3 regions of the Sphaerisporangium aureirubrum genome follow, and region 3 is predicted to be linked to each of the others. Evidence: riboswitches for the same ligand, from Rfam matches in the RefSeq annotation. Region 3 holds a riboswitch; each other region holds the start of a gene.
The links. A riboswitch is a leader RNA that binds a small molecule or an ion and turns the genes downstream of it on or off. The one in region 3 is predicted to bind cobalamin.
Positions count from the first base shown of each region.

Region 1: another riboswitch for cobalamin. It lies ahead of ACFP1K_RS27970 (ABC transporter substrate-binding protein); the one in region 3 lies ahead of ACFP1K_RS23150 (ribonucleoside-diphosphate reductase subunit alpha).
Region 2: another riboswitch for cobalamin. It lies ahead of cobN (cobaltochelatase subunit CobN); the one in region 3 lies ahead of ACFP1K_RS23150 (ribonucleoside-diphosphate reductase subunit alpha).

Region 1 covers NZ_JBHSRF010000053.1:51,838-61,754, forward strand. The annotation lists gene ACFP1K_RS27945 (hypothetical protein) at 1-1,091, shown strand, start outside; gene ACFP1K_RS27950 (serine/threonine-protein kinase) at 1,088-2,920, shown strand; gene ACFP1K_RS27955 (adenosylcobinamide amidohydrolase) at 2,917-3,558, opposite strand; gene ACFP1K_RS27960 (ABC transporter ATP-binding protein) at 3,598-4,398, opposite strand; gene ACFP1K_RS27965 (FecCD family ABC transporter permease) at 4,395-5,459, opposite strand; gene ACFP1K_RS27970 (ABC transporter substrate-binding protein) at 5,483-6,433, opposite strand; adenosylcobalamin (AdoCbl) riboswitch at 6,481-6,619, opposite strand; gene ACFP1K_RS27975 (Gfo/Idh/MocA family protein) at 6,648-7,487, opposite strand; gene ACFP1K_RS27980 (cytochrome P450) at 7,903-9,279, shown strand; gene ACFP1K_RS27985 (terpene synthase family protein) at 9,279-9,917, shown strand, end outside.
Region 2 covers NZ_JBHSRF010000013.1:105,918-115,834, reverse strand. The annotation lists gene cobN (cobaltochelatase subunit CobN) at 1-2,916, opposite strand, end outside; cobalamin riboswitch at 2,947-3,154, opposite strand; gene cobG (precorrin-3B synthase) at 3,166-4,413, shown strand; gene ACFP1K_RS12600 (precorrin-8X methylmutase) at 4,410-5,030, shown strand; gene ACFP1K_RS12595 (precorrin-2 C(20)-methyltransferase) at 5,036-6,526, shown strand; gene ACFP1K_RS12590 (cobalt-precorrin-6A reductase) at 6,514-7,275, opposite strand; gene cobM (precorrin-4 C(11)-methyltransferase) at 7,298-8,041, opposite strand; gene cbiE (precorrin-6y C5,15-methyltransferase (decarboxylating) subunit CbiE) at 8,038-9,246, opposite strand; gene ACFP1K_RS12575 (TIGR03618 family F420-dependent PPOX class oxidoreductase) at 9,243-9,632, opposite strand; gene ACFP1K_RS12570 (hypothetical protein) at 9,896-9,917, shown strand, end outside.
Region 3 covers NZ_JBHSRF010000037.1:1,876-11,792, reverse strand. The annotation lists gene aceA (isocitrate lyase) at 30-1,322, shown strand; gene ACFP1K_RS23155 (ribonucleotide-diphosphate reductase subunit beta) at 1,448-2,458, opposite strand; gene ACFP1K_RS23150 (ribonucleoside-diphosphate reductase subunit alpha) at 2,497-4,839, opposite strand; cobalamin riboswitch at 4,987-5,225, opposite strand; gene ACFP1K_RS23145 (hypothetical protein) at 5,291-5,461, opposite strand; gene ACFP1K_RS23140 (amidohydrolase) at 5,812-7,248, shown strand; gene ACFP1K_RS23135 (ABC transporter ATP-binding protein) at 7,202-8,077, opposite strand; gene ACFP1K_RS23130 (AAA family ATPase) at 8,149-9,429, opposite strand; gene ACFP1K_RS23125 (DUF397 domain-containing protein) at 9,562-9,783, opposite strand; gene ACFP1K_RS23120 (helix-turn-helix domain-containing protein) at 9,803-9,917, opposite strand, start outside.

The sequences.
Region 1 (9,917 bases), on a different contig from region 3:
GGGCCAAGCTCGAAGACTTCCTGATCGCCGACGGCCAGGGCGGCGCGGTGATCGACGACGGCAGGAGCGAGGTGATCGGGCTGCTCGCCGGGGGGAACGGGTCGGCGCTGACCCTCACCCCCGTGGACGACATCCGGACGGCGCTGGTCGCGGCGAACCTCACCGCCCGGCGGGGCCCGGTGGACGTGGTCTACGAGACCGCGCTGGCGCCCTACCACAACAAGTTCTTCGGCAACGCGATCCCCGTGCTGGAGCAGGTGCTGAGGCTGCGCCCCGACCACGCCGTGGCCCAGGACCACCTGCGCTTCGCCCGTGCCAACCGCGCCGCCGTCCCCACGCCGTCCCGCACGGGTACCGCCGCCGCCGGCGTCCCGGCCCCCGGCCGCGCCACCCTCTCACCGCTGGCACTCGCGGCGGGCGGCGTGGTGCTCGCCGCCGCCCTGGTCGCCGTGGCCGTCCCGCTGACCGTCCGCCGCCGCCGTCGCCGGGCCATGGCCCCACCGGACCGGTCCCCGCTCGAACCCATCGGCGCCGCCGCCACCTGGCCTCCCCAGGGCGGCCGCACCGTGGAGTTCCCCGCCGTCACCAGCGGCGGCTCCTACCCGCCCCGTTCCCAGGGGGGCAACGCCCCGACCGGCAAACCCTCCGAGTCCGCCCCCGGCGGATCCGGGGCGCCGTTCCCGGGCGGGCCGGGGGCACCGCTCCCGGCCGGGCGTGCGCCGGGCGCGCCACCTGCGTCCGGAGCGGGCGGCCCGGAGGCGGGTGCCGCGGGTGCCGCCCGCGCGGAGGACTCCGGCGCGGGAGCGTCCGCGGCGGGAGGGCCCTCACCGGGAGGGTCTTCGCCAGGAGGGCCCTCGCCGGGAGGCTCTTCATCGAGGCCGCCGGGTACCTGGGTGGCCGGTCCGGGGGCACCTGGCAGCGGAGCGGCGGACGCGCCGCCGTCCGGGGCGGGAGCCTCAGGAGCCTCCGGGGCGGGAAGCTCCGGGCCGGGGGCCTCCGGCGGGCAGGTTCAGTTCTGTACGCAGTGCGGGATGCGGCTCGGTAAGGCGCATCGGTTCTGCGGCTTCTGCGGGCATGCGGTGGAGCGATGAGCGAAGAGGGGTTTCCGATGCCGCCGCTGGTCGGGGCGCAGATCGCCGACTACCAGGTGGAGGCGGTGGTCGGGCGCGGGGGGATGGCCACGGTGTACCGGGCCAGGGACCGGCGGCTCGGCCGCGCGGTGGCGCTGAAGGTGCTGGCGCCGCAGCTGTCGCAGGACCCGCGCTTTCGTGAGCGGTTCGTGCGGGAGTCGCGGCTGGTGGCGGCCGTCGACCACCCCAACATCATCCCGATCTACGAGGCGGGCGAGCGCGACGACCTGCTGTTCATCGCGATGCGGTACGTCGAGGGCGCCGACCTGCGCAAGGTGATCCAGTCCGCGGGGCCGCTGCCAGTGGCCCGCGCGTACCGGCTGTTCACCCAGATCGCCTCGGCGCTGGACGCCGCCCACCAGCAGGGCCTGGTGCACCGGGACGTCAAACCGGCGAACATCCTGGTCACCGAGGGGTCCGACCGCGACCCCGAGCACATCTACCTGACCGACTTCGGGCTGACCAAGAGCACCTTCTCCGAGGCGGGGCTGACCAGCCACGGCCACTTCATGGGCACGCCGCGGTACGTCGCCCCCGAGCAGATCCGCGGCCTGGCCGTGGACGGGCGCAGCGACCTGTACGCGTTCGCCTGCGTGGTGTACGAGACGCTGGCCGGGCAGCCGCCGTTCCAGCGGGAGACCGAGCTGGCGCTGCTGTACGCGCACGTCTCGCACGACCCGCCGCCGCTGACGCCGTACCGGCCCGACCTGCCGCACGCCGTCAACCGGGTCATGGCCCGTGCGCTGGCCAAGACGCCCGCCGAGCGGTTCGGCACCTGCGGGGAGTTCGTCACCGCGCTGCGCGACGCGATCAGCGGCGAGGACGAGGCCCTCAGCCCGCCGGAGGGCCGCCCGGCCTGGAACTCCCCGCAGAACTCCCAAGGGGGCCAGAGGCACCACGAGGCGCAGGGACAGCAGGGACAACAGAGGCAGCAGGAGCCGCACATGGCTCAGGCGTACGGGGGCCAAGGGGCTCAGGCGTACGGGAACCAGGAGGCCTACGGCTCCCAGAGCGGCCCGCGGCAGCAGGGGCACGGCGAGCTCAGGCCCCACGGGCAGCAGGGCGCCGCCGTCCAGCACGAGGGATACAACTCCCCGGCCGGCTACGGCGGCAGGGACGAACGGGGATCGCTGACCCGTCCGGGCTCCGAGCCCGCGCGCAGGAAGCGGCGCCCGCACGTCGCGCTGCTCGTCGGGGGCGGGGCCGTGGTGGTGGCCCTGGCCGTCGCCGCCACGCTCCTGTTCGGGCAGGGGACCTCGCCGCTGGCCACCAAGGACAAGACCTACCCGGGGACGACGGCCGCGCCGTTCACGTTCCAGTACCCGGGCGGGTGGTCGGCCGTCACGCACGCCGACGAGTACGTCGTGGCCTCCCCCGCCGCGGCGCAGTTCGACACGCTGTTCTCGGTGCCCATCGCCTCGGACTGGTCCGCCGTGAACCAGCTGCTGGCCACCACCCCGGACCAGGCGACCGGCGTCTTCGCCCGGGTCAGCGACACGATCACCACCTCGGACTCGCCGGAGGAGCTGAAGCGCAGCCTGAGCTTCGTGCTGCCCGGCCCGGCGGACTTCGCCTCGGCGCCGTCCACCGCCACGGTGGCCGGGCGCCCGGCGTTCAAGCTGACCGGCGTGGTCAACGACCCGGCGCAGCAGGGCCGCCTGGACCTGGTGGTCTACATCGTCAGCCGGGGCCAGGGGCAGCCGGTCGTCCTGATCGCCTTCTTCTGCCCGCCGGCCCGGTGCAGCGCGACCGCGATGGACCACCTGATCGGCACGGTGGCGTTCACCTAGGGTCCCCGCGCCCAGGCGCGGGCCCCGTCCAGCACCGCCGCGTGGACGGCGCGGGCGACGCGGGCGCCCCACACCGACCGGGGCCCGCCGAACGGCTCCGGGGGCCCGTGGACGGGGACGGCCACGCAGACGGCGTCCGAGGCGGTGCCCGTGCAGGCGTACCCGGCTTCGATCAGGGCCTGGGTCTTGGCCTCGGTCACGGTCATCACCGCGTTGACCAGGGCGGCGTCGCTCATCGCCACCGGGACGGCCACGATGATGTTGATCGTCCCGGGGCGCGGCGACGGGGGGCGCAGCTCGGGGTCCGCGGCGCCCTCGGGGGCGGCGGCCCAGGTGGGGACGCGCAGGCCGACCGTGGCGACCGCCTCGGCGCCGTGGTCGGCGGCGCGGGTGTGACGGCCGACCGACGCCGCGGTCAGCATGCCTACGCCGGGGCCGGGCGGCGCCATCTCCCGCAGGTGCTCCACCGGGTCGGTCCGGGAGTACCCGGCGTCCACCTGGGCGTTGAGCACCCACTCGGCGGGACCGATGCCGCCGCCCAGCACGGCGGAGGAGATCATGCGCCACCCGGGCCCGAACCGCCACAGCAGCGAGGCCAGCCGCGCGCCGTCCTCGTGCCGGTGGCTCAGCGACAACATCGGCTCTCCTCGCGTCGGGGGACCCGGAAGCCTACCGGCTCAGCTCACCGGCCCCGGGGAGTGAGCGGGGCGGACGAGGCTGACCTGGGGGCGCCCGTCGGCGCCGGGGGTGACCGCGACCCTGGCGGCGAAGTGCCGGGACAGCAGCGGCTCGGTCAGCACCCGCGCCGCGGGCCCGGACGCGACCGGCCTCCCGCCCGCGAGCAGCAGCATCGAGTCGGCGTACTGCCCGGCCAGGCCGACGTCGTGGATCGTGGTCACCACCGTGAGCCCGTCGGCGAGCCTGAGCCGGTCCACCAGCTCCAGCACGTGCTGCTGGTGGCCGAGGTCGAGCGCGGTGGTGGGCTCGTCCAGCAGCAGCACCGGGGCCTGCTGCACCAGCGCGCGGGCCAGCACCACCCGCTGCCGCTCGCCCCCGGACAGCTGCCCGAGCGGCCGGGCCGCGAGGCCGGCCAGGTCGAGCCGTTCCAGGACCGACCAGGTGACCTCCCGGTCCCGGGGGCCCTCCCTGCCGAGGTAGGCGATGTAGGGGGTGCGGCCGAGCAGGGCGTACTCGTACACCGTCAGGCCCGGCGGGAGCACCGGGGTCTGCGGCGCGTACGCCATCAGCCTGGCGCGGCGGCGCGGCGGCAGGCCGCGCACCGGGGTGCCGTCCACCAGCACCTCGCCGCGCGCCGCCAGCAGGCCGCTCATCGCGCGCAGCAGGGTGGTCTTGCCGGCGCCGTTCGGCCCGATGACGGCGAGCCACTCGCCGGGCGCGACGGTCAGCGCGACCTCCGACAGCACCGGCCGCCCGCCGAGGTCGGCCGACAGGTCCCGCACGACGACGCCGCCGGTCACGTCTCGGCCTGCCGGGTGGCGCGCAGGACGGCGACGAAGAAGGGCGCGCCGATGAACGCGGTGACCACGCCGATGGGCAGCTCGGCGGGGGCGAGCGCGGTGCGGGCCACCAGGTCGGCGAGGACCAGGAACGCCGCCCCCGCCAGCAGGGACAGCGGCAGCACCACGCGGTACGAGCCGCCCGCGAGGCGCCGCACGGCGTGCGGGACGACCACCCCGACGAACCCGATCAGGCCGCCGACCGCGACCGCCGACGCGGTCGCCAGGGACGCGGCGCACAGGATCACCAGCCGGGCCCGGCCGGCGTTCACCCCGAGCCCGGACGCCTCGTCGTCGCCGACGGACAGCACGTCGAGGACGCGGCCGTGCGCGAGCAGCACGACGGCCGACACCACGGCGTACGGCGCGATCAGCCAGACCTGCGACCAGTCGGCGCCGATGCCGCCGAGGATCCAGGAGTAGATCCGCTGCAGCCGGTCGACCTCGACCTGCTGCACGAAGGCCTGCAGCGCGGACAGGAACGACGCCACCGCGATGCCCGCGAGCAGCAGCGTCGCCGTCCCGCCGCCGTCCCGCCCGGCCGTGCGCCCGAGGCCGTACGCCAGCAGCACCCCGCCGACCGCGCCGCCGAACGCCGCCAGGGGCACCAGGGACTCCACCTGGACGATCACGATCACCAGCGTGGCGGTGAACCCGGCCCCCGCCGCCGCCCCCAGCAGGTACGGATCGGCCAGCGGGTTGCGGAACACCCCCTGGTACCCCGCCCCCGCCATGGCGAGCAGCCCGCCGACGACGGCGGCCAGCACCACGCGGGGCAGCCGGAGCTGGAACAGCAGCCCGTACTCGACCGGCGACAGGCCCGAGTCCGCGGACACGAACGGCAGCCGGTCCACCAGCGCCAGCAGCACGCCCCGCACCGGGATCCCCGCGGCCCCGGCGACCAGCCCGGCCACCACGCACGCCGCCAGCCCGGCCGCCGTGACGGCGTACGCGACCGGCCGCACCCACACGGGCCGCGGCGCGGCGGCCTTGGCGGGTGCGGGGGGAGCCGGTCCGGTCACGGGTGCGGCTCCGTGGGCCGGGTTCAGGTGGCGGCCTTCTCGACGGCCGCGCCGACCGTCTCGACCAGGTCGGCGACGCGCGGGCCCCAGCGGGAGGCGATGTCGTCGTCCAGGAGGACCACCTGGTCCTTGGCGATGGCGGACAGGCCGGACCAGCCGGGGCGCTTCGCCAGGGTCTCCTTGGACTGGGCGCAGCACTTGGTGTCCGCCAGGAAGATCAGGTCGGGGTCGGCCTTCACCACGAACTCGCCGGACAGCTTGGGGTAGCCGCCCGCCGGGTCGGGGGCCTCGTCGGCGATGTTGGTCAGCCCGAACAGGCCGTAGATCTGCCCGATGAAGGTGTCCGAGGTCACCGAGTACGGCGTGCTGTCCAGCTCGTGGTAGAAGCTGAGCTTCGCGTCCCGGGGCGCGGCGGTCAGCCGTTCGATGCGCTGCCGCATGCCGGTGACCACCTCGCCCGCCTTGGCGGCGTTCCCCGTGGCGGCGCCGAGGTCGGTGATCTGGTCGTAGCTGTCCGCGAGCTTCGCCGCCGCCGGTTCGAGCAGCACCGGGACGCCGACCTTGGTGAGGGCCGCGACGATGCCGCCGGTGTCGTTGGCCAGCACCACCAGGTCGGGCTTCTCGGCGACGATCGCCTCGGCGTTCGGCTTGAAGCCCGACAGGTCCGTCTTGGGGGCGTCCGCTGGATAGGTCGACTGGTCGTCCACCGCGACCACCTGGGGTCCGGCGCCGATGGCGAACAGCCCTTCCGTCGCGCTCGGGGACAGCGAGACGATGCGCGCCGGCCTGGCGGGCACGGTGACCGCGCCGTTGCCCGCCTGCACGGTCACCGGGAAGCCCGCGGCCGGGGCGGACGCGGACGGCGAGGCGGTGCCGGGGGAGGCGGGGGCGGCGGCGCCGTCGCCCTGGCCGCATCCGGCCAGGGCCAGCGCGCCAAGGGACACGCCCGCCACGGCCGTGCGAAATGGCCTCACGTGGGGCTCCTCTGCTCACCGCGGAACTCGAGGACCCGGCGCGGGCGACGGATCACCCTTTTCCACGAGGGTTGACTGCGTCGGCGTGGCGCACAGGCGACCTGGCTCGGCCCGGAGGCCTCACAGTTGCGGGACAGCGCCGGAGTCGCACCGGACTTCGCTGTGCCCCACGCGTTCCCCGAAACCGTACCAACCCCGGCGGAGGAGGCCCAGGTCAGGTGAGCTGGGCCTCGGCGCTGGTGATGAGCTCCTGCAGGTGGAGGCCGTGCCAGGCGTTCAGCGGGTGGTCGAGCCGGTGCGTGCGGACGGTGGCGGCGAAGTCGGCGACCATCTCGGGGAAGACGTCGTAGCCGAGGTTGCCGCCGTCCAGGGTCTCGGTGCCGTGGCGGCCGAAGACGGCCACGTGGGAGGAGCCGCGGTCCACCTGGGCGGCCATGGAGAGGGACGCCTCGCTCACGGCGCCGGTCTCGTGGTCGAGCAGGAGCCCCACCCAGCCGAGGGGGTGGCCGTGGGCGCGGACGGCGACCACCCGGCCGAGGGCGGCGTCCAGCATGTCGATCATGTGGGGGCCCACGTCGAGGATGGCCCCGCGCTCGCGGCGCCACGGTGACTCGATGGTGTGCAGGGCGCCGGAGACGTTGACGGCGTGGCCGCCGAACGGCTCGATGACGCGGGCCTTGTCGAGGAAGGCGCGGGTGGCGGCCGAGTAGCGGAAGGTGAGGACCATCTGGCTCGGCACGCCGGCCGTGGCGATGGCGGCGGCCAGGCGGCGGGCGGAGTCCAGGTCGGCGGCGAGCGGCTTCTCCAGCAGCAGCGCCTTGCCCGCCTTGGCGGCCTGCACGGCCAGCTCGGCCTGCACCGCGGGCGGCACGCAGAAGGCGACGGCCTCGCAGGCGTCGAACAGCTCCTCGATGCGCTCGTACACGGGGGCGCCGAGCCGGGCGGCCGCTCTCGGCCGGCGCGCCCACACCCCGGCCAGCCGGGTGTGCGGCCCCCGGGCCAGCGTGGGGGCGTGCACCGCCTGCGCCCACGGTCCCGCTCCGACCAGACCCACAGAAACCGGCTCCACGACGCTCCGTTCCCCGAAATGTCCTTAATATCCGCTTATGTCGTGCCGACAGTAGACCATCACCGCCGTAATGGGCACGTGATGGGCCGTAGCGCCGGCGCCCTCGCGGATACGTGCGGACACGGTAGCGCGACGCTCGCCGTTCATCGGGTTCATACGGTCCATTCGGTCCCGTGGTTCACGCCGTTCACCCGGGAAACGGCCGGTTCTCGGCGATTGCGCTTATGCGGGTTCTGACACAGAGGGGTTGATCGAGGTCAGAGATCGTGATAGGCCATGCATCATGTGGCTTTCGCCGTAAGAGCGGGCTTTGTCTTCTTCGAGACTCTTGCGGCACCCGGTGCGCGAGGGAGCGCTGTTCGCACAGACGCTCTACCGGGTTCAACGAAGTGGGAGATCGATGCCGGTCGTCAGTGGCGTGCCCCGGATCCGGCGCGCCGTTCGCTGCACGCTCACCCGCGCGATGCCGCGCCTGGCCCGCGAACCGGCCGACGGCCTGGCCGCGCTGGCCACCCGGGCGGGCGGAGACGTCGTACGGCTGAGGCTCGGGCCGTTCCGCCCCTACCTGGTCACCCACCCGGACCACGTGCAGCACGTGCTGCGCGGCAACTGGACGAACTACGCGCGCCAGGGCATGTTCTGGCGTCCGCTGAACCGCCTGCTCGGCGACGGCATCCTCGGCGACGGGGACACCTGGGCGTCCAGCCGCAAGATCCTCCAGCAGGTGTTCACCGCCCCGTACGTCAGCTCGCTGGCGGGCGCGATCGCCTCGACGGTCGACGCGCGGGTCGGCGAGCTGGACCGGCACGCGCGCTCCGGGCGCGCCGTGGACGCCGCCCGTGAGATGGCCGCCATCGTCAACCAGAGCGTGGTGCGGGTGCTGTTCGGGAACGCGATCTCCCGGGCGGACAGCGAGCGCCTGATCACCGCCTATCACGCGGCCGACGCGGCGGTCTCGTTCCGCCTGCTGCTGCCGTTCCTGCCGTACGGGATCCGGATGCCCGGCGACCGCACGTTCCTCGCCGCCGTGCGCACCGTGGACGACGTGGTGCTGCCGGTGATCCGCGCCAGGGTCGCGGCGCCGGACGCCGGCGGGGACGACGTGGTGTCGGCGCTGTGCCGGGCGCACGCGCCGGACGGCGGGCCCGTGGACGAGCGGCGGGTGCGCGACGACCTGGTCAGCGTCTACGCGGCGGCCTCGGAGACCACGGCGACCACCCTGACCTGGCTGTGGCCGGTGCTGGACGCACACCCGGAGGTCGCGGCGGCCCTGTGCGCCGAGGTCGACCGGGTGGTCGGCGCGGGGCCCGCGCGGCCCGAGCACGTCCCCGAACTGCGCTACACCATGATGGTGCTGCGCGAGGTGATGCGCCTGTACCCGGCGGGGTGGCTGTTCCCCCGCATGGCCGTGGGCGACGACGTCGTCGGGGGCACCAGGATCCGTGCCGGGTCGATGGTGCTGATCAGCCCGTACGCCACGCACCGGCTGGAGGAGTTCTGGGACCGGCCGCTGGAGTTCGACCCCGAGCGGTTCGCGCCCGAGCGGGCCGATCGGCGCCACCGGTACAGCTACTTCCCGTTCGGCGGCGGGGCCCACCAGTGCCTCGGGCAGCACCTGTTCACCATGGACGCGCCCCTCATCGTCGCGGCGCTGCTCAGCAGGTACCGGCCGGTGCTGCTCGGTGCGGGCCCCTACACCCCGGCGCCGACGGCGCTGCTGCGGCCGGCCCGCAAGGTGCGGCTGCGGCTGCGCCTCGCACCGGCCGGGGCGGCCTGATGACGGAACGCGCGGTGACCTCCGCGGTGGAGGCCGGTGCCGTGTGCGCGGTGGCCGGACGGTGCCAGCGGGACCTTCAGGGGTGGATGGCGGCCTATCCCGGCCTGTTCTCCGCCGCGCCGTTCGACGCCGGGCTGGCCGGGACGCTCGGCATGGCGATGGCGTTCAGCGGTCCCTGGTTCACCGCCGAGCAGCTGCGGATGGCCTGCAAGGTGTCGCTGTGGGCGTTCGCCCTGGACTGGCTGGTGGACTACGTGGCCACCTCCGCCGACGACGTGGACCACGTCGTCGGCCGCTGCCTGGCCGTCTCCGGCGGCGCGGAACCCCCCGGGGACGACGAGCTGAGCCGGTTCCTCGCCGACATCCGCGACGAGCTGGCGGCGGCCCCGTCCTACTCGTGGCTCGGCCCGGTGTGGCAGGAGGAACTGCGCGCCATGCTGGAGGCGATGAGCCGCGAGCGCGCCTGGCGCGACGCCGGTGTCGCGCCGTCGTTCTACGAGTACCTCGGCAACGCCGACAACCTGGGCTTCACCTTCGCGTTCACCGCCCACCTGCTGCACACCGGCGAGCCCGCGGACGACGGGGACCTGACCCGGATCCGGGATGCGGCCCAGGAGGTCCAGCGCGTGATCCGCCTC
Region 2 (9,917 bases), on a different contig from region 3:
CGCCCCGGGCCTGGACCCGAAGACCCGCATGGTGGCCCTGCGGTCGTCGCCGTGCCCGGCGAGGTCGGCCGCGACGTGCGCCCGCACGTAGTTGTCCTCGTGCGGCTCGTCCAGCGCGGCGACCATGCGCACCGCGTCGTCCAGCATGGCCACCACATGCGGGAAGGCGTCGCGGAAGAACCCGCTGATCCGCACGGTGACGTCGATCCGCGGCCTGCCGAGCTCGGCCAGGGGCACGGGCTCCAGCCGGGTGACGCGGCGCGACGCCTCGTCCCACACCGGGCGCACCCCGAGCAGTGAGAGCACCTCGGCGATGTCGTCGCCCGCGGTGCGCATCGCGCTGGTGCCCCACACCGACAGGCCGACCGATCGGGGCCAGTCGCCGGTGTCGGCGCGGTAGCGGGCCAGCAGGGACTCGGCCATGGCCTGGCCGGTCTCGTACGCGAGCCTGCTCGGCACGGCGCGGGGGTCGACCGAGTAGAAGTTCCTGCCGGTCGGCAGCACGTTCACCAGCCCGCGCAGCGGCGAACCGCTCGGCCCGGCGGGCACGTACTCCCCGGCGAGCGCGGCGAGGATGTTGTCGACCTCGTCGGTCGTCCGGGCCAGCCGCGGCACGATCTCGGTGGCCGCGAAGGTGAGGACGCGCTCCACCATGCCCGGGTCCACCCCGTCGCCCGCCGCGGGGCCGAGTACGGCCGTGACGACCTCGGGCACCGAGGACGGCCCCCAGCCCTGCTCCTCCATGCCCGCCACCAGCGCCCGGGCCAGTGCCTCGGCGCGGTCCACGGCGGCCAGGGACGCGCCGCCGTCCTCGGCCAGGCCGAGCGCCTCGCGCAGGCCGGGCAGCGTGCGGGTGCCCGACCACATCTGCCGGGCCCGCAGCATCGCCAGCACCAGGTCCACCCGCTGACCACCCTCGGGGGGCACGCCGAGCACGTGCAGGCCGTCCCTGATCTGGGCGTCCTTCACCTCGCACAGCCAGCCGTCCACGTGCAGGATGAAGTCGTCGAACTCGGTGTCGTGCGGCCGGTCCTCCAGCCCGAGGTCGTGGTCGAGCCGCGCCGCCTGGATGAGCGTCCAGATCTGCGCCCTGATGGCGGGCAGCTTGGCCGGGTCCATCGCGGCGATGGTGGCGTGCTCGTCCAGCAGCTGCTCCAGCCGCGCGATGTCGCCGTAGGTGTCGGCGCGGGCCATCGGCGGCACCATGTGGTCCACCAGCACGGCGTGCGCCCGCCGCTTGGCCTGGGTGCCCTCGCCGGGGTCGTTCACCAGGAACGGGTACACCAGCGGCAGCTCGCCGAGCGCCGCGTCCGGCCCGCAGGACGCCGACAGGCCCGCCGACTTGCCGGGCAGCCATTCGAGGTTGCCGTGCTTGCCCACGTGCACCATCGCGTGCGCGCCGAACTCCGCCGACAGCCAGCGGTAGGCCGCCAGGTAGTGGTGGCTCGGCGGCAGGTCGGGGTCGTGGTAGATGGCGATGGGGTTCTCGCCGAAGCCGCGCGGCGGCTGCACCATCAGCACGACGTTGCCCGCCCGCAGCGCGGCCAGCACGATGTCGCCCTCGTGCACGAACAACTCGCCCGGCGGCGGGCCCCAGTGCCGTTCCATCTTCTCCCGCAGGCCGGCGGGCAGCGTGGCGTACCACTCCTGGTAGGCGGCGGCCGGGAAGCGCACCGGGTTGGCGGCCAGCTGCTCCTCGGTCAGCCATTCCTGGTCCTGGCCGCCCGCCGCGATCAGCGCGTGGATCAGCGCGTCGCCGTCCTGCCCGGCGACCCCGGGGAAGCCGTCGCCGAGGTCGTAGCCCTCGCGCTGGAGCCGGGCGAGCAGCCGTACCGTGCTCGCCGGGGTGTCCAGCCCGACGGCGTTGCCCATCCGGGCGTGCTTGGTGGGGTACGCCGACAGCATCACGACGAGCCGCTTCTCGGCCGGCGGGACGTGCCTGAGCAGCCCGTGCCGTACGGCGATGCCCGCCACCCGCCGTGCCCGCTCGGGGTCGGCCACGTAGACGGTCAGGCCGTCCTCGTCGATCTCCTTGAACGAGAACGGCACCGTGATGATGCGGCCGTCGAACTCGGGGATGGCCACCTGGGACGCGGCGTCCAGAGGTGACAGGCCGTCGTCGTTGTCCTCCCACTCGCGCCTGCCGCTCGTCAGGCAGAGGCCCTGAAGGATCGGCACGTTCAGCTCGGCGAGCGCGCCGACGTCCCACGCCTCGTCGTCGCCGCCCGCGCCCGCGGTGGCCGGACGGGAGCCGCCCGCGGCGAGCACCGTGACGACCAGGGCGTCCGCGGCCCTCAGCGTGTCCAGCAGGGCGGGGTCGGCGGTGCGCAGCGAGGAGCAGAAGACGGGCAGGGGGCGGCCCCCGGCGTCCTCCACGGCCCGGCACAGCGTCTCGACGAAAGCGGTGTTGCCCGCCATGTGGTGCGCGCGGTAGTACAGCACGCCGATCACCGGGCCGTCTTCCCTCGCGGGGGTGCGGTCCAGACGTCCCCAGGACGGCGCGGGCTCGGGGGGCGCGAAACCGCGGCCGGTGAGCAGCACCGTGTCGGACAGGAAGGCGTGCAACTCGGTGAGGTTGGCCGGGCCGCCGTGCGCGAGGTAGGCGTGCGCCTCGGCGCAGGTGCCCGCGCTGACCGTGGAAAGTTTCATCAGCTCGGCGTCCGGCGCCTGCTCGCCGCCGAGCACCACGACGGGGAGCGGGCCGGCCAGCAGGTGGTCCAGGCCGTCCTCCCACGCGCGGCGCCCGCCGAGGATGCGGACGACGACGAGGTCGGCGTCCGCCGTCAGGGCGGGCAGGTCGCCGACGGCCAGCCGCGCCGGGTTGCCGAGGCGGTACGCCGCCCCGCTGGACCGGGCGCTGAGCAGGTCGGTGTCTGATGTGGAGAGCAAAAGGATCGCGGGCCGCACCGGCAGCATGGAGCATCCTCCCTCGGGGTCCTCGCCCCGGTCGTGGGTGTCGCGACGGCAGGAGTCTCCTGGCTCCCGGATCGACGCTCACCCCGGCCTTCCCGCCCGTCGCCGGGCAGTGGCCTCGTGGTGGGGGTCGCTCCCCGGTCACAGTGGCGGGACCGCGCCGGCTTCGCACCGGCTTCCTCCGTCCGCCATCGCCTACTGAGGAGATTACGCTGACGGGACCGCCGGAAGAACTGGCATTACTATCTCTTCGTGCGCAGAGCCCCCCTTTCCGGACAAGCGCCCCCAGACGCGTGTCCCGGGGCACTTCAAGTGCACACGGCGGCCGACGGCCCGCTGGCCCGGATCCGCGTTCCCGGCGGCGCGCTCACTCCCCTCCAGCTCCGCGAGCTCGCCGCGTGCGCGGGGACGCTCGGCACCGGCGTCGTCGAGCTGACGTCCCGGGCGAACGTGCAGGTCCGCGGCCTGCGTTCCCCCTCCGAGTTCGCCGCGCGCATGGCGGACGCCGACCTGCTGCCGTCCGCCACCCACGAACGGGTCCGCAACATCGCCGCCTCCCCGCTCGCCGGCCGCGGCCCGTCCGGCCTGGTGGACACCGACCCTCTCGTGGCGTCCCTCGACCGGGCCCTCTGCGCCCGCGCCGCCCTGGCCGACCTGTCGGGCCGTTTCCTGTTCGCCGTGGACGACGGCACGGGCGACATGACAGGCCTCGGCGCCGACGTCACGTTCGTCCCCGCGCGCGGGGCGGCGTCCGGAACGGTCCTGCTCGCGGGTGTGGACACCGGCCTCGCCACCGCCGGCCCGGTCCCCCTGATGATCGCCGCCGCCGAGGGCTTCCTCGCCGAGCGCGACGCGCAGGACGGCTCCGCCTGGCGCGTAGCCGACCTCGACGACGGCCCGGCCCGGATCGCCGCCCGCCTCGCGCACCCCCGTCCAGCCGTCACGCCGCACCCGGACGTCACGCCGCACGAGGGCGCGCCGCGAGCGGGTGCCGGGCCGTTGCCCCAGCGCGACGGGCGGGTGGCACTTGAGGTCGTCGTGCCCCTCGGACGGCTCACCGTGCCGCAGGCGGAGGCGCTGGCGGCCGTACCGGCGGCCCCGGACGGCCCCGCGCTGCGCCTGACGCCGTGGCGGACGGTCGTCGTGCTCGACCTCACCGCCGCGCGGGCCGACGAGGTGGCACGGGTCCTCGCGGGCACCGGCCTGGTCTGCGACCCCGCCTCCCCGTGGGCCGGCGTGTCCGCCTGCACGGGGCGTCCCGGCTGCGCCAAGGCCCTCGCCGACGTACGGCACGACGTGACCCGCTGGGTGTCCGGCCGCACCGGGCCGGGCGGCCCGCCCGTCCACTGGTCGGGATGCGAACGGCGCTGCGGGCTGCCCCGCGGGCCGGTACTCCAGTACGTGGCCACCGGCACGGGCTACCGCGTCGAAGAACCCGCCGTCACCCAGGACACGGGCCACCGCGTCGAGGAGTCCGTCATTCAGGAAAGGCAGCGGTGAACGACTACCTGCGCGACGGGCCCGAGATCTACCGGCGCTCGTTCGCCACCATCCGCGCCGAGACCGACCTCACCGGTATTCCCTCCGACGTCGCCGTGGTGGCGGTGCGGATGATCCACGCCTGCGGGATGACCGACCTCGTGGACGACCTGGACTGGTCGCCGGACGTCGTCACCTCGGCCCGAGCCGCGCTGCGCGGCGGCGCCCCGGTGTTGTGCGACGCCATGATGGTCGCCTCCGGGGTCACCAGGAGCAGGCTGCCCGCCGCCAACGACGTGGTGTGCACGCTCGGCGCGCCCGGCGTGCCGGAACTGGCCGCACGTCTCGGCACCACCCGTAGCGCCGCGGCGCTCGAACTGTGGCGCGACCGCCTGGACGGCGCGGTCGTCGCGGTGGGCAACGCCCCCACCGCGCTGTTCCGCCTGCTCGAACTCGTCGAGGAAGGAGCGGGCCGCCCGGCCGCGGTGCTCGGCATCCCGGTGGGCTTCATCGGGGCGGCCGAGTCCAAGCGGGCCCTGGCCGGCAGCGGCCTCCCGTATCTGGTGGTGCACGGCCGCAGGGGCGGCAGTGCCATGACGGCGGCGGCGGTCAACGCCATCGCCAACGAGGTGGAGTGATCGGCATGACGGGACGGCTGTACGGCGTCGGCCTCGGCCCCGGCGACCCGGAACTGGTGACGGTCAAGGCGGCCCGGCTGATCGGCGAGGCGGACGTGATCGCCTACCACGCCGCGCGGCACGGCCGCAGCATCGCGCGCTCCATCGCCCGCCCGTACATGCGGGACGGCCAGGTGGAGGAGCTGCTGATGTACCCGCTCACCACCGAGACCACCGACCACCCCGGCGGCTACCGGGGAGCCCTCGAGGACTTCTACACCGACTGCGCCGCCCGCCTGTCCTCCCACCTGGACGCCGGCCGTACCGTCGTGGTGCTGAGCGAGGGCGACCCGCTCTTCTACGGCTCCTACATGCACCTGCACAAGCGCCTCGCGCACCGCTACCCCACCGAGGTCGTGCCCGGTGTCACCTCGGTCAGCGCCGCCTCCGCCGTCCTCGGCCGCCCGCTGGTGGAGCACGAGGAGACCCTCACCATCCTCCCCGGCACCCTCCCCGGCGACGTGCTCGCGGAGAAGCTCCGCACCACCGACTCCGCCGCCGTCCTCAAACTCGGCCGCACCTTCGAGAAGGTCCGTGACGCCCTCGCCGAGGCCGGCCGCCTGGACGACGCCTGGTACGTGGAACGGGCCACCACCTCCGCCGAACGCCTGGCCCCCCTGAAGGACGTCGACCCCGCCGACGTCCCCTACTTCTCCCTGGCCCTCCTCCCGAGCCCCCACGCCCACAAGGTCCCCGAGCGCCCCCGCCCCGCGGAGTCACACCCCGGAGAGGTGACCGTGGTGGGCCTCGGCCCCGCCGGCCGCCCGTGGCTCACCCCCGAAGCCCAGGAAGCCCTGTCCACCGCCACCGACCTGGTCGGCTACGCCCCCTACGTCGACCGCGTCCCCCCCAACCCCCGCCAGACCCGCCACCGTACCGACAACCGCGCCGAGGCCGAAAGGGCCCGCCACGCCCTGGACCTGGCCCTGTCCGGCGCCCGCGTCGCCGTGGTCTCCTCCGGCGACCCAGGCGTCTTCGCCATGGCCTCCGCCGTCCTGGAAGCCGCCACCGCCCCCGAATACGACACGGTCCCCGTCCGCGTCCTCCCAGGCCTGACCGCCGCCCAAGCCGTAGCCGCCAAAGCCGGCGCCCCCCTGGGCCACGACTACTGCGTGATCTCCCTCTCCGACCAGCTGAAGCCCTGGGACGTCGTAGAGACCCGCCTGACCGCCGCCGCCCAAGCCGACCTGGTCCTTGCCATCTACAACCCCGCCTCCAAAACCCGGACCTGGCAGGTGGCCGCCACCCGCGACCTCCTCCTGACCCACCGCCCGCCCACCACCCCCGTAGTGATCGGCCGCAACATAGGCTCCCCCGACGAACACCTCACCATCACCACCCTCGCCACCCTCGACCCCACCACCGTCGACATGCGCTCCCTATTGATCATCGGCTCCACCCAGACCCGCCTGACCCCCCAGGGCCACGTCTACACTCCCCGCCGTTACCCCGTCTGAGCGGCGGCCTCGCCGGTGCGGAGCCAGGCCGATGCGGCCTCCACCGTTTCGGCATAGGGGACGCCGGGGGGAGGCGGGGGGCGGTCGATCATGATTACGGGGAGGGACAGGTCGCGGGCGGCGGTTAGTTTGGCGGTGGTCATTTGGCCGCCGCTGTTCTTGGTGATCAGGACGTCGATCCTGTGGGTTCGCATGAGGGAGAGTTCGCCGGGGACGGTGTAGGGGCCGCGGGCCAGGAGGATTTGGACATTTGGGGGGATGGGGGGGTTGGGGGGGTCTACGGATCTGGCCAGGAACCACAGGTGGGTGAGGGGGGTGAAGGCGGGGAGGCTGCGGCGGCCGGTGGTCAGGAAGGCTCTGGTGTGGTTGTGGGTGGTGAGGAGGGTGGCGGCGGCGGTCAGGGAGTCGGCGTGATGCCAGTTGTCGGTGGGGGTGGGGTGCCAGGGGGGGCGGCGTAGGAGGAGGAAGGGGGTCGCGGTTCGGGTGGTGGCCTGGAGGGCGGAGGTGGTCATCTGCTGGGCGAAGGGGTGGGTGGCGTCGATCACGGCGGTGATGGCCTGGTCGCGGATGTAGGCGGCCAAGCCGTCGGGGCCGCCGAAGCCGCCCTGGCGGACCTCTCCTTCGGGGAGGCGGGGGTTGGTCACCCGGCCTGCGAGGGAGGAGATGACGTGGAGGGTGGGGTCGTTCGTGAGGGTGGCGGCCAGGGCGCGGGCCTCGGCCGTGCCGCCCAGGATCAGCACTCGCCGCATGGGGGTCACCGGTCCTTGCTGGTCAGGGGCGGGGGCGGGTGGTGCTGTACAGGTGGCTGCCGGGGAAACCGGCGGCGGCCAGGGCCTTCCCGACGATGATCACGGCGGTGCGTCTCACACCGGCTTCCTTGACCAGGGTGGGGATGGTGGACAGGGGGCCGCGGAGGATGAGCTCGTCGGGGCGGCTGGCCCGGGCCACCACGGCGGTGGGGCAGTCGGGGCCGTAGGAGGGGATGAGGTCGGCGACCACGGCGTCGATGCGCTGGACGGCCAGGTGGATGACCATCGTGGAGCGGCTCGTGCTCAGGCTGGGGAGGTCCTCGCCCTCGGGCATGGGGGTGGCGCGGGCGGCGGTGCGGGTCAGGATGACGGTCTGGGCGACGCCGGGGACGGTGAGCTCGCGGCCGAGGGAGGCCGCGGCGGCGGCGAAGGCGGGGACGCCGGGGACGATCTCGTAGGGGACGTTCAGGGTGTCCAGGCGGCGCATCTGCTCGGCCATGGCGCTGAAGACGGAGGGGTCGCCGGAGTGGAGGCGGGCCACGTCCCGGCCGGCGCGGTGGGCGTCGTGCAGTTCGGTGACGATCTCGTTCAGGTCGAGGTTCGCGGTGTCCACCAGGCGGGCTCCGGGGGGGCAGGAGTCCAGGAGTTCGCGGGGGACCAGGGAGCCGGCGTACAGGCAGACGGGAGAGGACTCCAGAAGGCGTAGCCCGCGCACGGTGATGAGGTCCGGGGCTCCCGGGCCGGCACCGATGAAGTACACGGTCATGACATGTCCTCTTTTGTGGTGGCCCAGATGGTCACCGGCATCATGGCGCGCCAGCCTGTGAAGCCGCCGATCGGGGACGCGCGGTGGACCGACAGGCGGGTCAGGTCGCCGCCGTGGGCGGCGTGCCACCGGGTGACGACCGCCTCAGATTCGAGGGTCACGGCGTTGACGACCAGCCGGCCGCCGGGGCGGAGGGCGTGCCAGGAGGTTTCCAGGACGCCTGGCGTGGTGGTCCCGCCGCCGACGAAGACGGCGTCCGGGGCGGGGAGGCCGGCCAGGGCCTCGGGGGCGTGGGACTCGATCAGGCGGAGGGTGGGGACGCCGAGGATTTCCGCGTTGCGGCGGATGCGGGTGGCGCGGGCGGGGTGGCTCTCGACGGCGATGGCGGCGCAGGTGGGGTGGGTGCGCATCCATTCGATGGCGACGCTGCCGGCGCCGGCGCCGACGTCCCACAGGAGTTCGCCGGGCATGGGGGCGAGGCGGGACAGGGTGACGGCGCGGACCTCGCGTTTGGTGATCTGGCCGTCGTGGTCGAAGGCGTCGTCCGGGAGGCCGGGGGTCCTCGGGAGCGGGCGGGTGCCGCCGGCGGGGGCGCACTCGACGGCGATCACGTTGAGGGGGGCCGTGGCGGGGTGGGCCCACGTGGCGGCGGTGCCGGACACCCTGGTCTCCGCCGGTGTGCCGAGGTCGGACAGGACGGTGAGGGTGCTGGCGCCGTAGCCGCGTCCGGTGAGCAGGGCGGCCACCTCGGCCGGGGTGCCGCCGTCCGGGCTGAGCACGAGCACGCGGGCGCCGGGCTGGAGCGTGGCGGTCACGGCCGCGAGGGGGCGGCCGAGCAGGCTGATCGGGGTGACCCGCTCGACCGGCCAGCCGAGGCGGGCGCAGGCCAGGGAGAGGGACGACACGTGGGGCAGCACGCGCAGGGCGCCGGGGCCGAGCAGGCGGGCCAGGGTGGCGCCGATGCCGAAGAACATGGGGTCGCCGCTGGCCAGCACGCAGACCTCCTGGTCTTCGTGTGCGGTGAGCAGTTCCGGTAACGCGGGGAGCAGGGGGGAGGGGAGAGGGAGGCGTTCGGCGGGGGTCGGCGGGATCAGGTCCAGCTGCCGCGGACTGCCGACGAGCACCTCGGCGGCGCTGATGGCGAGCCGGGAGGCGGTGGAGATGCCGTCCCAGCCGTCCGCGCCGATGCCGACGACGGTGATCATACGTTGCCCAGTACGCGGGTCACCTGGATCTCCAGGACGACGCGGGCCGGGTTGGGGCGAGGGGGCTTGTAGCGGGCGGTGTAGCGGCGCTCGGCGTCGGCGACGTCCTCGGGGGCGGCGCGCAGGACGGCGCGGCCTTCCAGGGTGGACCAGCGGCGGCCGTCGACCTGGCAGAGGGCCACGGAGACGCCGGGGGTCGCGGCGACAAGGCGGGCCTTGTGGGAGGTACCCGAGGTGATCACGCGGGCGATGCCGCTGGGGATGTCCAGGGTCACCCCCACGGGGACCACGTGCGGGGTGCCGTCGGGACGGACGGTGGACAGGGTGGACAGATGCCGCTCCCGCCAGAACGCCGCGAACTCCACACCACGCTCCGTCAAATCCACCCAAACCCCTCCCCCGGCCGGAAACCTCGGACATCGTAGCCCCCGCGGTCAGCCCTTGGTGTGCAGGCGGCGGGCCGATGGCGGCGGGGCCGTCGCGTGGGGGCCGAGGGCCACCGAGCCTTCCGGTGGACGGGCAAAAACTCCGCAAACGCAGGTGCCGTGATCGATCGGCCGAGGGGTCCGTGCGCAGTGATCGGGTAGGAGCTTTCTGTCACCGGGGCCGGCGGCGTCGCCCACCATCAGACGATCGAGGTGCACACCGAATGGACTCACGAAACAGGCGGA
Region 3 (9,917 bases):
GCGCCCAGAGGACGCCGAAGGAGCAAAAAATGAAAGATCGCCTCAAGGGAGCTGCAGACGAACTGCGGCGTGAGTGGGAGAACGACCCGCGCTGGACGAACGTCGATCGGACCTACACGGCCGAAGACGTCGTTCGCCTCCGCGGCTCCGTGCAGGAGGAACACACTCTCGCCCGCCTCGGCGCCGAGCGGCTGTGGTCACTGCTTCAGACCGAGGACTACGTGCACGCGCTCGGCGCGCTGACCGGCAACCAGGCCGTCCAGCAGGTGAAGGCAGGCCTGAAGGCCATCTATCTGTCCGGCTGGCAGGTCGCCGCCGACGCCAACCTGGGCGGCCAGACCTACCCCGACCAGAGCCTCTACCCGGCCAACTCGGTGCCCGCCGTGGTGCGCCGCATCAACAACGCCCTGCTGCGCGCCGACCAGATCACCTGGTCGGAGGGCGACGCCAGGGCACCGCACTGGCTCGCGCCCATCGTCGCCGACGCCGAGGCGGGCTTCGGGGGCGTGCTCAACGCCTTCGAGCTCATGAAGGGCATGATCGCCGCCGGCGCCGCCGGGGTGCACTGGGAGGACCAGCTCGCCTCGGAGAAGAAGTGCGGCCACCTCGGCGGCAAGGTGCTCATCCCCACCGGCCAGCACATCAAGACCCTCAACGCGGCCCGCCTCGCGGCGGACGTCTGCGACGTGCCGACCCTGATCATCGCGCGGACCGACGCCCAGGCCGCGACGCTCCTGACCAGCGACGTCGACCCGCGCGACGCGGTGTTCGCCACCGGCGAGCGCACCGCCGAGGGGTTCTACCGGGTGCGCAACGGCGTGGAGGCCTGCGTCGCGCGCGGCCTGGCCTACGCGCCGTACTCCGACCTGCTGTGGATGGAGACCTCCACGCCGGACCTGGACGTGGCCCGCCGCTTCGCCGAGGCGATCAAGGCCGAGTACCCCGGCCAGATGCTCGCCTACAACTGCTCGCCGTCGTTCAACTGGAGGAAGCACCTCGACGACGCCACCATCGCCAAGTTCCAGCGCGAGCTCGGCCACATGGGGTACCGCTTCCAGTTCATCACCCTGGCGGGCTTCCACTCGCTGAACTACTCGATGTTCGACCTGGCCCGCGGCTACGCCGACGACGGCATGCCGGCCTACGTCCGCCTCCAGGAGGAGGAGTTCGCCGCCGAGCGCAACGGCTACACCGCCACCCGCCACCAGCGGGAGGTCGGCACCGGGTACTTCGACCTGGTCAGCACGGCCGTCGCGCCCGACTCCTCGACCGTGGCCCTGAAGGGCTCCACCGAATCCGAGCAGTTCGCCGCCACCCACTGAAACGCCGTACGGGCCGCGCGGAGCACACCGAGACCACGCGGCCCGTGCGGCCCGTCCCCCCGGGCCCGCGGGCTCGTCCGGTAAAGATCCGCCTTGGGCGGCGGCCCCCTCCGGACGGGCCCGCGTCAGAAGTCGTCGTCGAAGCCGACCGTGCCGGTCACCCCGACCTGGTACGCCGACACCCGCCGCTCGAAGAAGTTGGACAGCTCCTGGACGTCCTGCAGCTCCATGAAGGCGAAGGGGTTGCGGGCCCCGTACCTCGGGGGGATGCCCAGCTGGGCGAGCCGCCGGTCGGCCACGTGCTCCAGGTAGGCGCGCATGTCCGCCAGGGACAGGCCGGGCACTCCCCCGCCGAGCAGGTCCTCGGCGAACCGGGTCTCGCAGTCCACCGCCTCGGCGATCATCTCGCCGACCTGGCGCCGCATCTCGTCGTCGAACAGGCCGGGCTCCTCGGCGCGCACGGTGTCCACCACGTCGAAGGCGAAGGCCATGTGCAGTGACTCGTCGCGGAACACCCAGTTCGTGCCGGAGGCCAGGCCGTTGAGCAGGCCCCGTGAGCGCAGGAAGTACACGTACGCGAAGGCGCCGTAGAAGAACAGCCCCTCGATGCAGGCGGCGAAGCAGATCAGGTTGAGCAGGAAGGCCCGGCGGTCCTCCCGGGTGCGCAGCTCGCGCAGCCCGTGGAGCGAGTCGATCCAGCGGAAGCAGAACTCGGCCTTGCTCCGGATCGAGGGGATGTTCTCGATCGCGGCGAACGCCTCGGAGCGCTCACGTTCGCCGGGCACGTAGGTGTCCAGCAGGTTCAGGTAGAACTGGACGTGCACCGCCTCCTCGAACAGCTGCCGGGACAGGTACAGCCGTCCCTCCGGGGAGTTGACGTGCTGGTAGAGGTTGAGCACCAGGTTGTTGGCCACGATCGTGTCGCCGGTGGCGAAGAACGCGACCAGCCTGCCGATCAGGTGCCGTTCCGCCGGGGACATGCGGGCCAGGTCCGCGAGGTCGGAGTGCAGGTCGACCTCCTCGACCGTCCAGGTGTTCTTGATCGCCTCCCGGAACCGGTCGAAGAAGCGCGGGTAGCGCATGGGCCGCAAGGTCAGGTCCATGCCCGGGTCGAGCAGCATCGGGGCCTCGGTCACGATGTCCTTTCCATTCCTGGGGGAGGCGGGGGCGGGCGTCACTGGCAGGCCTCGCAGGACTCGGGGTTCTCCAGGGAGCAGGCGACGGCCTCGTCCAGGGGCGCCGCCGGGCCCGGCACGGTCACCGTGGCCTGCTGGATCCTGGTCGCGGGGCGCGAGCGCAGGTAGTACGTCGTCTTCAGGCCCGACTTCCAGGCGTGCAGGTACATCGAGCTGAGCTTGCCGATGGTCGGGGAGCCCATGAACAGGTTGAGCGACTGGCTCTGGTCGACGTACGGCCCCCGGGCGGCGGCCATGTCGATCAGCGCGCGCTGCGGCAGCTCCCACGCCGTGCGGAACAGCTCGCGCACCTCCGCCGGGAGGGCCTCGATGCCCTGGACCGAGCCCTCGGCCCGCTTGACGGCGTCCCGCGTCTCCTGGTCCCACAGGCCGCGGGCCTTCAGCTCGGCGACCAGCACGGTGTTGATCTGCAGGAACTCGCCGCTGAGGGTCTCGCGCTTGAAGAGGTTGGACACCTGGGGCTCGACGCACTCGTAGCACCCCGCGATCGAGGCGATGGTGGCGGTCGGCGCGATCGCGATCAGCAGCGAGTTGCGCAGCCCGTGCGCGGCGATCCGCCGCCGCAGCGCCGCCCACCGCGCGGTCTGGGCGCCGGTCACCCCCCACAGGTCGGGCTGCAGCATGCCCTGGGCGGCGCGGGTGCGGTCGTAGGCCGGGTGGGCGCCGTACCGCTCGGCCATCTCGGCGGAGGTCTCCAGCGCCGTGAGGTAGATCTCCTCGGCGATCCGGGTGGACAGCTCCCTGGCCTTCGCCGAGTCGAACGGCAGGCGCAGCGCGAAGAAGACGTCCTGGAGGCCCATCACGCCGAGGCCGACCGGGCGCCAGCGCGGGTTGCTCGCCGCGGCCTGCTCGGTCGGGTAGTAGTTGATGTCGATCACCCGGTCCAGGAACGTCACCGCGGTCCGGACGGTGGCCCGCAGCCGCGTCCAGTCCATCCCGTCACCGGTCAGGTGCGCGGCCAGGTTGACCGAGCCGAGGTTGCACACGGCGGTCTCGTCGTCGCCGGACACCTCGATGATCTCGGTGCACAGGTTGGACAGGTGGACCACCGCGCCGGGCCCGGCGGTCTGGTTGCACAGCCGGTTGGAGGTGTCCTTGAACGTCATCCACCCGTTGCCGGTCTGGGCCAGCGTGCGCATCATCCTGCCGTACAGGTCGCGGGCCCGGACCTGGCGGACGAAGCGGCCCCGCTCCTCGGCGGCCCGGTAGGCGGCGTCGAACTCCTCCCCCCACAGGTCGGGCAGCTCGGGCACCTCGTCGGGGTCGAACAGCGACCACATCTGGTCGGCCTCCACCCGGCGCATGAACTCGTCGGGGATCCAGTTGGCCAGGTTCAGGTTGTGGGTGCGCCGCGCGTCCTCGCCGGTGTTGTCGCGCAGCTCCAGGAACTCCTCGACGTCGGGGTGCCACGGCTCCAGGTACACGCAGGCCGCGCCCTTGCGCCGCCCGCCCTGGTTCACCGCGGCCACCGACGCGTCCAGGGTGCGCAGGAACGGCACGATGCCGTTGGAGCGGCCGTTGGTGCCCCGGATCAGCGCGCCCCTGGACCGCACCCGCGACCACGCGATGCCGATGCCGCCGGCGAACTTCGACAGGCGCGCCACCTGGGCGTACCGCTCGTAGATGGAGCCGAGGTCGTCCCTCGGGGAGTCGACCAGATAACAGGACGACATCTGGGTGTGCCGGGTGCCGGAGTTGAACAGCGTCGGCGAGCTCGGCAGGTAGGCCAGCGACGACATCAGCCGGTAGAACCCGGCGGCCTCCGCCGCGGTGGCGGACAGGCCGCAGGCCACCCGCAGCAGCCAGTACTGCGGGGTCTCCACCACCTGCCTGCCGGCCGGGTGGCGCAGCAGGTAGCGGTCGTAGACGGTGCGCAGGCCGAAGTACTCGAACCGCAGGTCCCCCTCGGGGTCGACGGCGTCGTCCAGCTCGCGGGCGTTGGCCGCGACGAACCGGGCCGTCTCATCGCCGATCAGCCCCAGCTCGTGGCCGAGCCGGATCGACCGGCTGAACGACGCGACGCCCTGGCCGCGCACCTCATCGGCGACGCACGCCGACAGCAGCCGGGCGGCCAGGCGGGAGTACTGCGGCTCCTCGCCGATCAGCTCGGCGGCGGTCTGGACGGCCAGCCGCTCCACCTCGGCGGCGGTCACCCCGTCGTACAGCCCGGCGATCGTCCTGGTCGCCACCCGCAGCGGGTCGACGTCCCCCAGGCCGGCCGCCCGGCGCTCCACCGCCCGGACGAGCCTGCCGAGGTCGACCGGCTCGGCGGAGCCGTCGCGCCCGCGCACCCTCACGGGCATGTTCTCGGTTACCGTCACAGCTCTCTCCTCGCGACCCTTGTGACCGGTGGGCCCGGTGCGCGCGGGGAGGGGCATGCCGACGGCCACGCCGGGGCGTGTGCCGGGGCCGCCGGCCGTCCCACGCGGCCTCGGACCGGCCGCGCGCCTATCGGCGGCGCGCGGCGCGCTGGCAGGTCTTCGGACTCATGGGCAGCACGGCGGGACGCCGCGTTCGCCTACTGGCCGTCGCTTCCCGGGCCGCTCCGGCTCGGGGCCGGGGGGATCCAGTGCTTCATGACGGCGTTCGTTCCCAATCACCGCTGCGGGGCAGTCCCGGAATTGGCGAGCGCGCGCGAGTGCGCGCGGACATGGCCGCACCGGGTTCCCTCTTGCCTCGGCCACCCTGGATGAGCGGCCGAACCAGCTGCGAGGAACACCATATATGGGGGTGCCCCCTACGTCACACCGCCACATCTCGTATCGGCGTGTCTCAGGGGGACACCCCGGCATCCTGCGGGGCCTCCGGCGCGGGGGCGCCGTCCCGCCGGGCGGCGGGGGACGCCCACACCAGGCCGAGCGCGACGAGGGCGGCGCCGAACACCAGGCCCCGGGTCAGGATCATCAGCGCGAAGGCCGCCCCCGGGGGCAGCGCGCCGTCCACGCCGAGCGCCGCGACGGCCGCGAACCCGGCCAGCCCCGGATACGATCCCGAGCTCGGTCTCGGTCAGCTCCAGCTCACGGGACAGCGGCGCCAGGACCGGGGTGAGGAGTTGGTAGGCGGTGAAGACCACGAGGACGGTGACCAGCAGCGGGGCCATGGTTCTGCGCACAGGCCGATCCCTTCCCGAGGATCTCGGGGCCCCCGGCGAGCGGGGGCCGGGACACCCGCCCGATCCCCTCGGGGCCCTCGGCGAAGCGGTGGGCCGGCCGGATCCCGGGTGCCCCCTCATTGTTCAGGGGAAGGCCGGGAAGATCGATCGGGTGTTCCAGGGCGGCCCTACCATTCACGGCATGTCCTCACTCCTGCTGCGCAACGCCCGTGCTGGTCTCGGCGGGCCCATCCTCGATGTCCTGGTCGTCGACGGCGTGATCGCGGAGCCCGGCGCCGAGCCGCCGCCCGGCACGGAGACGGTGGACGTCCTGGGCGGAACCGTGCTGCCGGGACTGTGGGACGCGCACGTGCACGCCGTCCAGTGGGCGCAGACCCGCCGCCGGGTGGACCTCGGCGGCGCCCGCTCGGCGCGCGAGGCGGTGACGCTGATGACCTCCGCCGCCCCGGGCTCCGGGATCGCCGTGGGGTTCGGCTTCCGCGACGGCCTGTGGCCGGACACGCCGCACAAGTCCCTGCTGGAGGCCGCGGCCCCCGGCGTCGCCATCGCCTTGATGAGCCAGGACCTGCACACGGTCTGGCTCAGCCCCGCCGCCCTGACCCTGATCGGCCGGGGCGACCACCCCACGGGCGTGCTGCGCGAGCAGGAGTGCTACGCCGCCGTGACCGCCCTGCCGAAGCCTCCGCAACGGGAACTGGACCGCTGGGTGACCGAGGCCGCCACCGCGGCCGCCGCCCGGGGCGTGGTCGGCTTCCAGGACTTCGAGATGGCGGACAACGTCACCGACTGGACCCGCCGCGCCCGTGCCCACCGGCTCGACGTCCGCGTCATCTGCTCCATCCCCAGGAACCGCCTGGAGGAGGCCATCGGCCGCGGCCTGCGCACCGGCGCCCCCGTCCCCGGCTCAGGCGGCCTCCTGACGGTCGGCCCCGTCAAGATCTTCACCGACGGCTCCCTCAACACCAAGACCGCCTACTGCGAGATCCCTTACCCCGGCACCTCGTTCCTCGGCTCCCTGGAGATCCAGCCCGAGGAACTCCGCACCCTGATGGCCCTCGCCACCGCCCACGGCGTCCACCCCGCCGTCCACGCCATCGGCGACCTGGCCGTGGGCATAACCCTGGACGCCTTCGAAGCCGTGGGCTGCCCCGGCCGCATAGAACACGCCCAGCTGGTGACCCCCACCGACCTCCCCAGATTCGCCCGCCATGGCCTGGTGGCCGGCGTCCAGCCCTCGCACGCCCCCGACGACCGGGAGATCGCCGACACCTACTGGAAAGGCCAGACCCACCGCGCCTACCCCTACGCCACCCTCCTCGCCGCCGGCGCGACCTTGGAATTCGGCTCCGACGCCCCCGTGGCCCCCCTGAACCCCTGGGACGGCATAGCCTCCGCCGTGACCAGAACCGACGACACCCGCCCCCCATGGCACCCCGAGCAGTCCCTCCCCCTGAAGGCCGCCCTCTCCGCCTCCACCCGAGCCGACCTCTCCCCCGGCGCCCCCGCCGACCTGGTCATCACCGCCGACGACCCCTCGGCCCTCCCCCCTGACGCCCTCCGCGACATCGAGATCACCGGCACCCTCCTGGCCGGCCGCTGGACCCACCGCCGTCTCTGACCGCGCGGACATGCCAGCGACCGTCCAGGTGGCCGAGGGTGAGGGGCCGGGCGAAGCAGGCCGACAGCGTCGCGGAGGTGAGAGTCTCCCGCACCGGGCCGGAGGCGAGCACACGGGCGTCACGGAGAAGGAGGGCATGGGTGGTGGTGGCCGGCACCTCCTCCAGGTGATGGGTCACGAGGATCGTGGTGAGAGACGGATGGGCGCGCGCCAGGTCCTCCACCGCGGCGATGAGGTCTTCCCGACCGGGAAGATCGAGCCCCGCGAAGGGCTCGTCCAGCAGGAGAAGCGCGGGATCGGGCATCAGCGCCCGGGCGACCCGCACACGAGCACGCTCCCCCTGGGAACACACCGCGAACGGCCGGTCCGCCAGATCCTTGCACCCGAGATCGGCCAGCAGGGCATGCGCCCGCTCGTGCTCGGCGCCCCCGTACCGGTCCCACAGCGGCGCACTGGTACCCGTGAACCCCGTCAGCACCACCTCATGAGCGGTGAGCCCCTCCTCCTCCATCAACTCCTCATCCACCAGCCGCCGACCAACCGCCACCAGCCCGATATGCCGCCGCAACTCCCGCATATCCACCCGCCCCAGCCGATGCCCCAGCACCGAAGCCACCCCCGAACTCGGATGCCGCACAGCCCCCGCAATCCCCAGCAACGTCGTCTTCCCAGCCCCATTACCCCCAAGCACCACCCAATGCCCCCCAAACTCCACCCGCCAATCCACCTCATCCACCAACACCCTCCCCCCACCCACCCTGACCCCAACCCCAACCAACTCAACCGCCGCCCCATCCCGCCGCGGCCACACCCCACGTCCCTCGCCCATCGGCCCCCCTCTCCCGAAGCAGCATAGGAACCGACGCCGGCACGCCAAACAGCGGGAGTCACCCAAGCTGTTCAGCGCCGACCTTCCTGGCCGCGCGCTCCCGACACACCGTCGTCGTCCCCCTCCGCACGCGTTGCCAGAGCGGCGGCGAAGAGATCGTCATCGACGACAGGGACAGCGCCACAGCGCCCGGCAAGGTATCTCCGACCCCAGCTCTCTTCCTCGCGGGTCTCGAACCCGGAAAGGGCAAACAACTCGGTCACCCCATATTCGTCCTTTTCCGTGAACCAGACATGATCCCGGCCCAGCACCTCCTCCCCCTGGATCCGCCCGAGCAGCGTGACGTCAAGGCTGGTGAAGACGAGCTGTGCGCCCCGTGGATTGGTCGACGGGTCGGCGAACAAGCGGATCAGCCGGGCCGACAAGTACGGATGCAGGCTGGAGTCCAACTCGTCCACCAGCAAGGGCGTGCCCCGATCCAGCGACAAGAGGATCGGCAGGCATATCTCGAAGAGAACTCGGGTCCCGAGCGACTGATCTCGCCATCTCAGGGCGAACGTGCCGTCCCGCGCCCGATGCCTGAAGATCATGTACTTGTCCGCAGCCAGCGGGTGGCCGTCGGGGCTGTCCATGCAAGTGGATAGCCTGTCCGGCTCGCTCTGAGTCTCCTCGGCCAACTCGATCCCGGTGTCCACCGCCTGGAGTAACGCCGCCAGCCGCCCAAGGAGGCCGAGGTCGTCCATGACCTTCAGATCGCCGTTGCCACCAGGGACACGGAGGCCCGTCGCCTTGCGGCTGAGGACACCCGCGAACCAGTCGTACACCGGCCGGACGAGCACCTGCTTCGTTCTCGCCGCCACGGACAGGTAGAGCACGTTCGACGCCGTGATTTCCTGCACCGTGGACTGCGAAGGCTCCCTGTGCGAATACTCATCAAGCTTTCGGTGAAAAATGATGCTTTTCCGCCTATGCGGATAGCTGCACATCCACTCCTCCACCACCCGCGCGTCGTCCACCGCGAACCCGTACGTGTACCGAACGCCTTCGAGCAGCAGATCGACCACGTACGTGGACGGCTCTTCACACGCGGCGGCGTCCAACGCGAAGGGGTGACGCCGGATCCCTCCATCCGGCTCACTCTCCCGTAGGGAGCCGAGTACCAGGTCTCGCATGTACAGCAACGCGTCTATGACGTTCGACTTGCCCGAAGCGTTGGGACCGAAGATTCCGGCCACCGGAACAGCTCGCCAATCGGCTTCCGCCGGAGTGCCGACGCCAGAGCTGGGAGCGAGCAGCAACTGCTGCTCGGTACGGAGCGAACGATGGTTGGCCACGCGGAAACTCAGCAACATCGGACTGCTGCCTCCAGGCAGTCGGGCTGATGAGGACAGCTGTTTCGGGGAGGGAATCCAAGGCCACCTACGTGCAAGAATCCCAGGCTCCGCATCGCGCCCCCGGACCCACCGTTGCCACTGGCCTCTCCCCTACTCGAAGTCGAACTCGTTCGCCCGCACCCCGGCCAGGAACGCGTCCCACTCGGCCCGGGTGTAGATGATCACCGGACCCTCCGGGTGCCGGCTGTGCCGCACGGCGATGCGCTCACTGCCGTCCGACAACGGACCGGCCTCCACACAGTTGGGGCCGCCGTCGGGACTGAAGGTGCTGATATGCCATGCGACGACTGGCTGGTATTCGGAGGTAGACATGCAGGACTCTCCATTCCCGCTAGTGCAAAGCTTCGGCGGTCGCTCGTATCAGCTTGATCGATTCCGATGAATCCAGTGAATCACTGCGAATGTGATCAAACTTGAGTATAAACCGCTGCACTTCACTCGCTTCC